DNA from 3 places in the Rothia nasimurium genome. Region 1 is predicted to be linked to each of the others. Evidence: predicted binding sites of a transcription regulator. Region 1 holds the regulator's gene; each other region holds the start of a gene.
The links. Region 1 encodes HrcA, which represses chaperone genes, less so after heat shock. Its sites were predicted from a motif close to TTNGCACTCGNNNNNNNCGAGTGCNAA; they were not measured.

Region 1 (4,130 bases):
CGCGGCCGCCGCCGCGCAGGTGGGTGACGCCCAGGTCCTTGAGGGTGACCACGTCACCTGACTGGGTTCCGGTGGGAATCTGTACCTGCTGGGGGCCGTCGAAGGTATCGAGGGTAATGGTGGTGCCCAGGGCCGCTGCGGTCATGGGCACACCTACGGTGGCTACCAGGTCATCGCCGTCCCGGCTGAAGGTGGGGTCGGGGTTGACGCGCAGCTCAACGTAGAGGTCGCCGTTGGGGCCGCCTGCGGTACCGGCTTCACCCTGGCCTGCCAGGCGGATGCGGGCGCCGTTGGTGACGCCGGCGGGAATTTTGATGGTGAGGGGCTTGCGTTCCCGCACGCGACCTTCGCCGTAGCATTCGGCGCAGGGGTGCTTGATAACGGTGCCGAACCCGCGGCAGGTGGGGCATTCAACGGGCTGCACGACGGTGCCCAGAATCGACTGGACCTGGCGCTGCATGTAGCCCTGGCCGTGGCAGGTATCGCAGGTTTCGGGGTGGGTGCCCTCAGCGGTTCCTTCACCCTTGCAGAGGTCACAGGTGACGGCGGTATCAACGGTGATGGGCTTGTTGGTGCCAAAGACGGCATCTTTGAGGTCGATCTTGACGTTGATGAGGGCATCCTGGCCCTGGCGGACGCGGCTCTGGGGGCCGCGCGGGGTAGAGTTGAAGAAGGTGTCGAAGATGTCTTGGAAGCCGCCAAAGCCCCCGCCGAAGCCGCCTGCTCCTGCACCGAAGCCACCGGCGGTGCCGTTTTCGTTGCCGGTCTGGTCGTAGATGCGACGCTTTTCGGGGTCAGAGAGCACATCGTGGGCGAGGGAGACGCGCTTGAACTCCTCGGCAGCTTCTTCTGAAGGGTTGATGTCGGGGTGCAACTGGCGGGCCTTCTTGCGGTAGGCCTTCTTGATTTCTTCGGGGCTGGCATCGCGTGAGACGCCGAGGGTTTCGTAGTGACTGCTCACTGGTTCTCTCTTTCGATGGGCTGGTTTAAAGGGGGGTAGGCGCAGGGCTAGGCCTGGCTCAAAATCTTGGATAGGTACCGGGCTACGGCGTTGACCTTGGAGACGGTGCTGGTGTAGTCCATGCGGGTGGGCCCAACGACTCCCACGTGGGCAGCTCCCCCGGGCCCGTAGCTACTGGCTACGACCGAGGTTTCGGCCAGGGATTCGCTGCGGTTCTCAGAGCCGATACTCACGGCAAATCCGCGTTCATCGTGGTCTAGGTCGGTGAGTAACTTGAGCAGCACAACCTGCTCTTCTAGGGCATCGAGCACCGGGGCGATGCTGCCTCTAAAATCTACGGTCGAGGCGGCAAGGTAGGAGGTGCCCGCAATCAGCACCTGAGAAGAGGCACCCTGGGCTGCGAGTAGGTGCAGGGCCTCGGTGAGGGGGCTGAGCAGGTTATTGCCGGGGGCGGACGCCGGTGCTGCGGCTATGCTGTCGAGCGTACGGTTGGCGTAGAGGTCAAGGAGCTGCTGGCGGGCCACTGCAAGCTCTTCGGGGCTGTGGGCAAGGGTGAGGGTGCGCTGGTTAACCTGGCCGGAGTCGGTAATAAGAATCAGCAGCACCGTGGTGCTGGAGAGGGAGACCAGCTCGATATGGCGCACGCTGGTAGCCGGGCCGGTGGGGTACTGCACCATAGCTACCTGGTGGGTGAGCGATGAGAGCAGACGCACGCTGGTCTTCATCATCTCATCAACGCTTTCGGCGCTATCGAGCAGGGTGTGAATTGCCCGTTTTTCAGCGTCAGAGAGGGGCTGTAGGGACGATATCTGGTCAACGAAAAGTCGGTAGCCCCGGTCGGTGGGCACTCGCCCGGCACTGGCATGAGGAGCCTGGATCAGGCCCTGCTCTTCGAGGGCCGCCATGTCGTTGCGCACGGTGGCGCTTGAGACCCCCAGCTGGTGCCGCTCGAGCAGGGTTTTAGACCCTACGGGCTCACGGGTGTGCACGTATTCTTCGACGATGGCTTGCAGAACTTGCAAGCGTCTCGGGTGGTTCACGGCACCTCCTGGGCTCATAGGTCTTCGCCTGGTGGGCGAAGAGGTCTGCGGGGCTAGATTAGCACTTGATGACCTTGAGTGCTAAGTTACCCGTTAACTCTAATACCACTGAACTAGAATCAGAACTCGGTACGCTGATGGCTAATGCACTGGATGAGAGAGTGAGAGACACACCGATGGACTACCGCGATACCTGGGGTCAGGCTGACCTCACCTCCCACCGTCCTACCCTGCCCAAGGTACCTCTTGTCCCCGGCATGGTGCTAGAGGACGCCGCCACCGGCTTTGTGGGGGCGGCAGTGACCCTGCGGGCTACGGCGTCCGGCCCCCAGGTGGGCCTCGAAGACCGGCGGGGCCGTATCAAGTTCTTCCCCCTGGGCCCGGGGTTTTTGCTTGAGGGCCGCAGCATTGATCTGACCAAGCCTCAGCAGAAGCCTAAGACCGCTACACGGCAGGTTTCTCAGTCGGGGTCGGTTGCGGTGGAGAACGCTCCGGCACGGACGGCCAGGGCCAGCCGTATCTGGGTGGAGGGCGTGCACGATGCTGAGCTTATTGAGAAGGTCTGGGGCCACGACCTACGGGTTGAGGGTATCGTGGTGGAACCCCTGCACGGGGTTGACGATCTCGCCGCAGCGGTTACAGGTTTTGGCCCGGCCTCCCACCGCAAACTCGGAATTCTGGTAGACCACCTGGTGGCAGGGAGTAAGGAAGAGCGCATCGCGCAAGAGGCTATGGCTGTGGCAGGTGCCCGCGATAACGTGCTGATTGTGGGCCACCCCTTTGTGGATATTTGGCAGGCCGTCAAGCCCCAGGTATTGGGCTTACAGGCCTGGCCCGAGGTTCCCCGCGGGGAAGACTGGAAGACAGGCATACTGCGGCGTTTCGGGCGGGCGGCGGATACCCCCGAGGACGTCCGCGCCGGCTGGGATTCCATTCTCAAGAGGGTCAATTCCTACACCGACCTTGAACCAAGTCTCTTAGGGCCGGTAGAACACCTCATTGACTTCGTCACCCTTGACGGGCCCGCAGGCTAGAGCGGGTACAGGCGGTGTGACAAATATCGTCCTGCTCCCCCATAAATTCGTAGGCTTCACATATACCGCCCTCCCCCGGCTTTGACTAAAATTGTGACTGGTGGGCTTAAAAGCCTGCGCATCACTCATTCGCCCTTCAACCTCAAAGAGAAGAATTCTTGAAGACCGCATCAGCACCTTCCTCGACCACCTACAAGGGGTCACCTGCAACCGCTGCACACCTGTCTGTTAGCGCAGACCGTAATATCGCAACCGCTGCACACTTTGGGGGCGTGCTAGGTTGTATTCCCGCGGCCGTCATCTACTACCTCTACCGAGGCCGCGGCCCCTTCACCGAGCAGGAATCCCGTGAAGCTCTCGACTTCACCCTGCTGCCCACCCTGGTTCTGGCCGTCTCTATTATGCTCAGCAACATTCCGGCTATCGGCTGGCTCTTTGGCCTGATTGCTGCCCTGGCCTGGACCTACCTGGCTATCTCAGCTCTGATCGCCGGTGTAAAGGTAACCCGCGGCAACCCCTACCAGTACAAGGGTAATACCCGTCTTTTCAGCAAGCTCACTCGTCGCGGTAAGTAGGCACCCGGGCTGCTAGAACATGAAGGGGGCGGTCTGACTCAGCTGAGTCAGACCGCCCCCTTTCGTTTCCCCTGGTGGGGAAAAGCAGTTAGCTGTCAATATCGGGGAGGAGCTCCCTGGTCACCGCGTCGCCCAGTAGGCGCCCCTGGAGGGTGAGCTGCACGCGTCCGCCCGCTCTTGCCTCGGGGTCAACCAAGCCCTGCCCCTCAAGCCAGTTCAGGGACGCCTCGATTCGGGCAGCATCGCCACCCTCCAGCAGGCGGGAAATGTCTAGGCCGTCAATGACCCTGACCTGTAGCATGATGTCCTCAAACCTACGGGTCTGCTCCCCCAAAACCTCGCGGGCAGCAGCCGGGCTTTGACCAGTCCGGACTCGGTTGGCATAGGGTACCGGGTGTTTGAGGTTCCACCAGCGGGTGCCGTTTACATGCGAGTGGGCGCCGGGGCCAATTCCCCACCAGTCCTGGTTGCGCCAGTAGGCATAGTTATGGCGGGAACGATACTCCGGTGACTTGGCGTA
Region 2 (4,130 bases), on a different contig from region 1:
CATTGACTTGGCTAAAGGGACGGGAACCAAAGAAGCCACGTGATGCTGACAGCGGTGACGGGTGAGGCGACTCAACACAGGGATAGCCGCCAAGCAGGGGCCTGCACTTGCGGGCGTCCGCACCCCAGAGTAACCCCACCAGGGGCTTGCCCCTCTGCGCCAGCGCTTCGATAGCGGCAGTCGTGACCTGCTCCCACCCCAGGTTACGGTGGGAGCCAGCTTGGCCCGCGCCGACCGATAGCACCCGGTTCATGAGCATGACCCCCTGGGCGCTCCAGGCGGTGAGGTCTCCGTGGGCAGGTGGAACAAGGCCGGTATCAGCCTGGAGCTCCTTGTAGATATTTTGGAGGGAGCGAGGAAGCGGACGCACATCGGGGCGCACCGAGAAGCTCAAGCCCATGGCATGCCCGGGAGTGGGGTAGGGGTCCTGGCCAATGACCAGGACTTTCACCTCGCTCATAGGGTAGGTGAAAGCCCTGAAAATGTCAGCACCCGGGGGGAGCGTTGCCCGCCCAGCCTCATGTTCTGCTCGCAGGAAATTTCCCATAGCGCGAATCTGAGGCTCCACCGGGGCTAGGGCTTGAGCCCAGTCAGGGGCCATAATCTCATGCAGGGGGCGGGCAGGCACGGTACTCCTTGGGTGTCGGTGCGGTATTCTCCCTACTAAGACTAGACCACCGAAAGAGGTCATATGAGCAGTCAAAGCCCCCAGTCTCCAGAGAGCCTCACAGAGCTGGAGCTCAGCATCCTTGCCCTTGAAAAGAAACGGTTCAAATACCAGGGCAGTAAGGAGCCGGCTATCAGCAGCACCCTCGGGCTCACCCCGGTGGCCTACTACCAGCAACTCAACACGCTGATCGATAACCCCAAGGCTATCGCCGCCGAGCCTGCCCTTACCCGGCGCCTGCGACTCAAACGCGACGCCCTAACCTAGCCCGCAGTCTAGCTGACGAGCTTGAGAGCCAGCTAGCGAACCGGCGAGAGGGGCGGCAACGAGCGTGAGCCCGCTTCACCACTACCTAGCGTGTACCCTAGTAACTAAAAACCCGCCACCGCGCACGATAATGAGGACGTCTGTGAACAGCTACCCCCGCGATGAGTTCGACGATATCGACGAGAACAAGGCCCGCCGCGGCGCCTATCGCGGTGCCGTAGTCGATACTGCGACCTCCCGCGCCGGTCTAATGGCCATCATTATCAGCGGCATCCTGGCCCTGATTGTGGGTGGCACTATGTACGTGATTTCTCCGCGTACCGATGCTCCTGAAGCTGCTGATGCAAGTAGCGCTACGGCCACCGCTTCGGCAAGCTCCAGTGCTGAGCCTACTCCCACCACCAACCCCTCTAGTGTGACGGTTGAGGTCTATAACTCCAGCGCCCCGTCAGGTGCAGCCGCCCAGGCAAGCGCCGCCCTGGAAGAAGCCGGCTACACCGTAAGCGCTACCGCTAACTGGGCGGGGGCCTATGCTACTGAATCTATGGTCTACTTCGCTACCGGGGCGTCCTCAGAAGCCAACGAGGTAGCTGATACTCTGGGGTTGCCTACCATCGCCCAGGACTATGAGGCAGAAACCGGCCTTATCTATGTGGTGCTCGGAGCTGACTTTGACCCTGCCAGCCTTCCCGGGACTGCGTCATCGCCCTCAGCCACGGACGAAGAGGCCGCCAGCGGTAGCACTGAGGTAGGGGGCACAGCAGGGGCTACTAGCTCTGCTACACCCGCCGACGTTGAGCGCTACAGCTACGACCCTGCCACCGGCACCTTCTACCTGGACCCAGCCGGCAGCTATATCTATGACCCTGTCACCGGCACCTACCAGCTAGGTTAGCGGTAGGAGCTAGCGGCCAGTGGACGCCCGCCCCGCCGTCTGCCAGGTAGGGCTTGTGCGCTGTGGGCGATTAAGGGGGAACTGAAAGAGCAATAGGTTTGCGCCCCTAGGGCTCAAGTGCCAAGATTGGTATTAGCACTCAGAGGCTTCGACTGCTAAATCATGTGCTAGGTTTAGCCGCCGAACCGCTCTTGAGTAAGACACCTGAAGCGATGCTCTGGTGAGGCGCACCCACCTGCCCCATGGCAGTACAAGCCGGGCTGCGCCGTCCGTCGCGGGCACCGAAGAATCGCGCTCACCCCGAATGTTCCAGAAGGAGCGAAAGCCATATGGCAAAGCTGATTGCTTTTGATGAAGAGGCACGCCGCGGTCTTGAAAAGGGTCTAAACACCCTGGCAGACGCAGTGAAGGTAACCCTCGGCCCCCGCGGTCGCAACGTTGTACTGGAGAAGGCCTGGGGCGCACCCACCATCACCAACGACGGTGTTTCCATCGCCAAGGAAATCGAACTCGAAGACCCCTACGAAAAGATCGGCGCAGAGCTGGTCAAGGAAGTCGCCAAGAAGACCGACGATATCGCCGGTGACGGTACCACCACTGCAACCGTCCTGGCTCAGGCTCTCGTCCGCGAAGGCCTGCGCAACGTCGCCGCTGGTGCCGACCCCCTCTCCCTCAAGCGCGGCATCGAAAAGGCTGTAGAAGCCGTCACCGCCGAACTGCTGGAGTCAGCTAAGGAAGTTGAAACCGAAGAAGAGATCGCTGCAACCGCATCTATCTCAGCCGGCGACCCCGAAATCGGTAAGCTCATTGCCCAGGCCATGGAAAAGGTCGGCAAGGAAGGCGTCATCACCGTCGAAGAGTCCAACACCTTCGGCCTGACCCTGGAACTGACCGAGGGTATGCGCTTCGACAAGGGCTTCCTCTCCGGCTACTTCGTCACCGACGCAGACCGCCAGGAAGCTGTTCTTGAAGACCCCTACATCCTGATCGTTAGCTCCAAGATTTCTAACGTCAAGGACCTCGTCCCCGTCCTCGAAAAGGTCATGCAGTCCGGCAAGCCCCTGCTGATCGTCGCTGAGGACGTCGAGGGCGAAGCCCTGGCCCTGCTGGTCCTCAACAAGATGCGTGGTTCCATCAAGTCTGTAGCTGTTAAGGCTCCCGGCTTCGGCGACCGCCGAAAGGCCCAGCTGGCTGACATCGCTATTCTCACCGGCGGCCAGGTCATCACCGAAGAGGTCGGCCTCTCCCTCGACACCGCAACCATCGACCTGCTGGGCCAGGCCCGCAAGGTTGTTGTTACCAAGGACGAGACCACCATCATTGAGGGCGCCGGCGATGCCGACGCTATCGAGGGTCGCGTAGCCCAGATCCGTGGCGAAATCGCTAACTCCGACTCCGACTACGACCGCGAGAAGCTGCAGGAGCGCCTGGCCAAGCTGGCTGGCGGCGTTGCAGTTCTCAAGGCCGGTGCCGCCACCGAGGTCGAACTCAAGGAACGCAAGCACCGCATCGAGGACGCCGTCCGCAACGCTAAGGCAGCCGTTGAAGAGGGCATCGTCCCCGGCGGCGGCGTAGCCCTGATTCAGGCCGGCGTTAAGGCCTTCGAGAAGCTGGAACTTTCCGGCGACGAAGCAACCGGCGCCAACATCGTCCGCGTCGCTATCGATGCTCCCCTCAAGCAGATCGCCTTCAACGCAGGCCTGGAGCCCGGCGTCGTTGTCGACAAGGTCCGTAACCTGCCCGCAGGTACCGGCCTGAACGCTGCAACCGGTGAGTACGAAGACCTCATGGCAGCAGGCATCAACGACCCCGTGAAGGTAACCCGCTCTGCCCTGCAGAACGCTGCCTCCATCGCCGGTCTCTTCCTGACCACCGAGGCCGTCGTTGCCGACAAGCCCGAACCCGCAGCAGCAGCTGCTGCCCCCGACATGGGTGGCATGGGCGGCATGATGTAATCACGCCCGCCTGAGAGCACCGGTTCACGTCCGGTTTCTCATGTGCTGTAAGCTCCGCCGTTTCTTGCCCCTGGCAAGGAGCGGCGGAGCTTTTTTATACCCCTCTGAAAATATGACTAAAAATTTTAGATAATAGTATTGCACTTCACATCTATCTATGGGTATGCTTTAAATCACTAAAGAGGTCTTCTCTTACTTTTACTCATCAGTATCAAAGGCGAAACTGAAAGGTGTGAGGCATATGGTTACCATTGTCGATCTTGTTCTCTACGCAATCATCGTGGGGCTCCTGGCAATGTTGCTTGTTGCCTACGCATCCGACGGTTGGACCAAGCTCGAGAAGAAG
Region 3 (4,130 bases), on a different contig from region 1:
ACGATGTCTACACCCACCTGGGCATCGCGGGATTCGAGCTCAACGCCGTCCAGGGCTGCCAGAGCGTGAACCAGGGCGGTACCGCCACCTGCGACAATGCCCTCTTCGAGTGCTGCGCGGGTGGAGGACACGGCGTCCTCGATGCGGTGCTTGCGTTCCTTGGCCTCAACCTCGGTAGCAGCACCCACCTTGATGACGCCCACGCCACCGGCCAGTTTGGCCAGGCGTTCCTTGAGCTTTTCGCGGTCCCACTCGGAGTCCACGCGCTCAATTTCGGCGCGGAGCTGGTCAACGCGCTCAGCAACAGCCTCAGAAGATCCGCCGCCATCAACGATGGTGGTGTTGTTCTTGGTGACGGTCACGCGACGGGCTGAACCGAGCTGATCCAGGGTGACGGCGCCCAGGGAAATACCCAGTTCACCGGTAATAACGGTGCCGCCGGTCAGGATAGCCAGGTCCTGGAAAATTGCCTTACGGCGGTCACCAAAACCGGGTGCCTTCAGGGCAACAACATCGAGGTTGCCGCGCAGCTTGTTAACAACCAGGGTCGACAGGGCCTCGCCGTCAACATCCTCAGCGATGATGGTGATGGGCTTCTTCGCCTGAACAACCTTTTCAAGCACGGGCATAATCTCAGCCACGGTTGAAATCTTGCCCTGGTAGAGCAGAATGGCGGTGTTCTCGAGAACAGCCTCAGCACGCTCAGGGTCGGTGACGAAGGAGGGTGAGAGGTAGCCCTTATCGAACTGCATGCCCTCGGTTACTTCGAGCTCAATCTCGGTGGTGGAGCCGTCCTCGATAGTGATAACGCCGTCCTGGCCTACCTTACTGAAGGCCTCAGAGAGCAGCTCACCAATCTGAGGTGACTGGGCAGAAATAGCTGCCACGTGAGCAACCTCTTCGCCGGTTACCTCGCGGGCGTTAGCCAGCAGGCGCTCCGACACGAGCTTGGTAGCGGTCTCGATGCCGCGCTTGACCTCACCGGGGGCAGCGCCCGAGGTGACATTACGCAGGCCCTCAGAAACCAGAGCCTGAGCCAGGACGGTTGCGGTGGTGGTACCGTCGCCAGCAACATCGTTGGTCTTGGTAGCTACTTCCTTAGCAAGCTGGGCACCCAGGTTTTCGTAGGGGTTTTCCAGTTCAATCTCGCGGGCGATAGATACACCGTCGTTGGTAATGATGGGTGCGCCCCACTGCTTATCAAGCACCACGTTACGGCCGCGGGGGCCCAGGGTCACCTTGACAGCGTTAGCAAGCTTATCGACGCCTGCCTGCAGGTGCTTACGCGCATCATCATTGAATTCAAGCTGTTTTGCCATGAATCCTTACTTCTTTCTCGTGTTTCGTGTTGTATTCGGTAGAAACAGCGAAAACTTAGGAAACGACAGCCAGTACGTCGCGGGCTGACAGAATCAGGTACTCAGCACCACCGTACTTAACCTCGGTACCACCGTACTTAGAGAAGATAACGACATCGCCTTCAGCTACGTCAACGGGGATACGGTTGCCCTTGTCGTCGATGCGGCCGGGGCCAACAGCAATAACCTTAGCCTCCTGGGGCTTTTCCTTAGCGGTATCGGGGATGACCAGACCTGATGCGGTGGTCTGCTCTGCTTCAACGATCTGAACGACAATGCGGTCTTCGAGGGGCTTGATAGCCATGATGAGGTACTCCTTCAAGTGAGGTCTCAGCGTAAAACTTATGGGGGTGACCGTGGGGGGGCTAAGGCGGCTATACCAGGTATCGTCGCGGTGCTACCGGCTGCCGATTTAGCACTGTCAGCGGTCAAGTGCTAACTAAAACTTTATTCCCCTCACCCCCTACGGGCAAGATAAGGCGCCGGTTTCGCAGACAGCGCACCGCCAGCATCACCACTGATGTGCAATAAAATACAGGTTGAAAGCCCCAAACCCGGCAGAAAGGCAAAACATGCTCAAACTCATCTTCTGGCCGGTACTCGTCCCCTCCTTCCTCTTCGCAGCCGGCTTCGGGGCCGTCGTTCCCGTCCAAATCATTGCAGCTATCAGGCTAGGAGCCTCACCCGAACTCGCCTCCCTGCTGATAGCCGCCGCGGGCGTCCTCGCCCTCATCTGCACCGTCCCGGTAGGGGCAGGCATCGACCGTGTAGGCGACAAACGAGCCATGACCTGGGCAACCCTCAGCGCCTCTGGAGCCCTCACCCTTTCAGCGCTCTCCCTCGCCATACCCCTGGCAGGGGCTCTATGGCTCTACTTTTTCGCCCACGTCGCCCGCGTGCCAGCCACCGTCGCCTGGGGGCTCGCCCGACAAGCCGTACTAGCAGAAACTGTCGCTGCCCAAGACCGCGGCAAAGCCATGACTGCCCTCGGCGGCGCCCAACGAGCAGGCGCCCTCGCCGGGCCCCTCGCCTCAGCTCTCCTCCTTCTCTGGCTCCCCCTCTGGACAGTCTTCCTCTTCGCCCTCGCCCTCGTCGTCGCAGCCACCCTCTGCCTACGCATCCGCAAACTCAACCAACGTTTCGACACCGCCACCAGCACAGCCCGCTCAAACCGCACCGAAGAAGACCTCGCCCTAGCCGTCCGCTGGCCCGCCGTCTGGGTCGCAGGCCTCGGCATCATCACCCTCGCCATGAGCCGAGTAACCCAACCCATCGTCGCCGCCCTCTGGGGCCTGCACCTAGGGTGGAGCGACTCCCAGATCGCCCTAGCCATCGCCCTGGGATCAGCCCTCGAAATGGTCCTCATGGTCCCCGGAGGCTACCTCAAAGACCGAGTAGGACGCTCCGCCGTCCTCGCCCTCTGCCTCAGCATCTTCGGCGCCGGCTTCATCCTCGTGCCCCTACTGCCCACCAGCGCCGGCTTCATCGCGGGTCTTGCCCTCATGGCCATCGGCAACGGCTTCGGCGCCGGCATCAACATGACTATCGGCGCCGACCTCTCCCCCAACGTCGGGCGCGCCAAATTCCTCTCCATCTGGTCCATGTTCTCCCAGGTCGCCATCGTCGCAGGGCCCCTGGCAGTCTCTGGCATCATGCTGATCTCTTCACTCCCGGTGGCCTTTACCGTCATCGGCTCTAGCGCCCTGGGCGGAGCTATCTGGGCGCTCGCGACCCAGCCCATTACAAAGCTACCTACGGGGAAAAAAGCAGATAAGGGGCATGGCGAAGCGCCACGCCCGCGACCCTCTTGATCCTCGCGCTGGGGCGCTCGGACCAATTCACGCCAGCCCCGAGCCAGCGGGCGTATGGCGCTCCCCCCTGCCCCTCCGGTCCGCCCGATTCACGCCAGCCCCAGCCAGTCGGCTTTCAGCGGGTCTTCCCCCGTCCCTCCTCTTTCTGAACCAGCGGGTCTTCCCCACCCAAACCTTTAAACTGGACACATGACCTTTTTCCCCCGCGCCGGTGCCCACCCTTTCTCAGCCGACCAGCTAGCAACCCTTGACCAGCTCGTCCCCTACAACCCCGCTGACTCCCTGCAGGCGGTCTCCAAGCTCCGGGCTCAGGGCATCAGCGCCGAGGACTCATCAGCCCTGCTGACCCAGGCCCGTCTTCGCACGCTGGGGGTTACCAAGTTCGGGGAAGAAGCCTCGCACATGCTTTTCACCGAGGCCGGCTATGAGCAGGCAACCCGCGCCGCCGTCGCCAACCACCACGCCGCCCGCTTCGTCGAGGCCGGGCTTACCTCAGTTGCTGATTTAGGCTGCGGCCTGGGGGCAGACTCCCTCGCCTTTGCCCGCGCAGGGTTAGCGGTGACGTCCGTTGAGCTTGACCCCGCTACAGCAGCCCTCACCGCCCACAATCTCTCCCCCTACCCGTCCGCCCAGGTACTCGTGGGCAATGTGGAAGACATTGAGCTCGAAAAACTCACCACCGTAACCGGCGAGCGCGTCGCCGCCCTCTGGCTAGACCCAGCCCGCCGGGAGGTTGAAGGCGGCGCAACCACCTCCCGCCTTTTTGACCCCGAAGCCTTCTCCCCGCCTTTTTCCTTCCTGCAGAAACTGGCGGCAACCGGAATTCCTATGGGGGTCAAGCTAGGCCCGGGCCTGCCCCATGAGGCTATACCGAGCGGGGTGGAGGCCGAGTGGGTCAGCCATGGCGGGTCCGTGGTTGAGGTGGTGCTCTGGTTCAATGCCCTAGCCCGCCCCGGGATTG

Region 2: the regulator HrcA is predicted to act here: its motif matches at 1,962-1,988, upstream of groL (chaperonin GroEL).
Region 3: the regulator HrcA is predicted to act here: its motif matches at 1,771-1,797, upstream of groES (co-chaperone GroES).

The regions. Positions count from the first base shown of each region.
Region 1 is NZ_JBHSTW010000018.1:436,316-440,445, reverse strand. It holds gene dnaJ (molecular chaperone DnaJ) at 1-961, opposite strand, end outside; gene hrcA (heat-inducible transcriptional repressor HrcA) at 1,009-2,001, opposite strand; gene ACFP6B_RS09025 (DUF3097 family protein) at 2,178-3,035, shown strand; gene ACFP6B_RS09020 (DUF4870 domain-containing protein) at 3,194-3,610, shown strand; gene hemW (radical SAM family heme chaperone HemW) at 3,699-4,130, opposite strand, start outside.
Region 2 is NZ_JBHSTW010000008.1:27,884-32,013, reverse strand. It holds gene ACFP6B_RS03130 (uracil-DNA glycosylase) at 1-628, opposite strand, end outside; gene ACFP6B_RS03125 (DUF3263 domain-containing protein) at 692-934, shown strand; gene ACFP6B_RS03120 (LytR C-terminal domain-containing protein) at 1,077-1,829, shown strand; gene groL (chaperonin GroEL) at 2,159-3,784, shown strand; gene ACFP6B_RS03110 (hypothetical protein) at 4,026-4,130, shown strand, end outside.
Region 3 is NZ_JBHSTW010000024.1:17,754-21,883, reverse strand. It holds gene groL (chaperonin GroEL) at 1-1,319, opposite strand, end outside; gene groES (co-chaperone GroES) at 1,375-1,662, opposite strand; gene ACFP6B_RS09950 (MFS transporter) at 1,931-3,169, shown strand; gene ACFP6B_RS09945 (class I SAM-dependent methyltransferase) at 3,359-4,130, shown strand, end outside.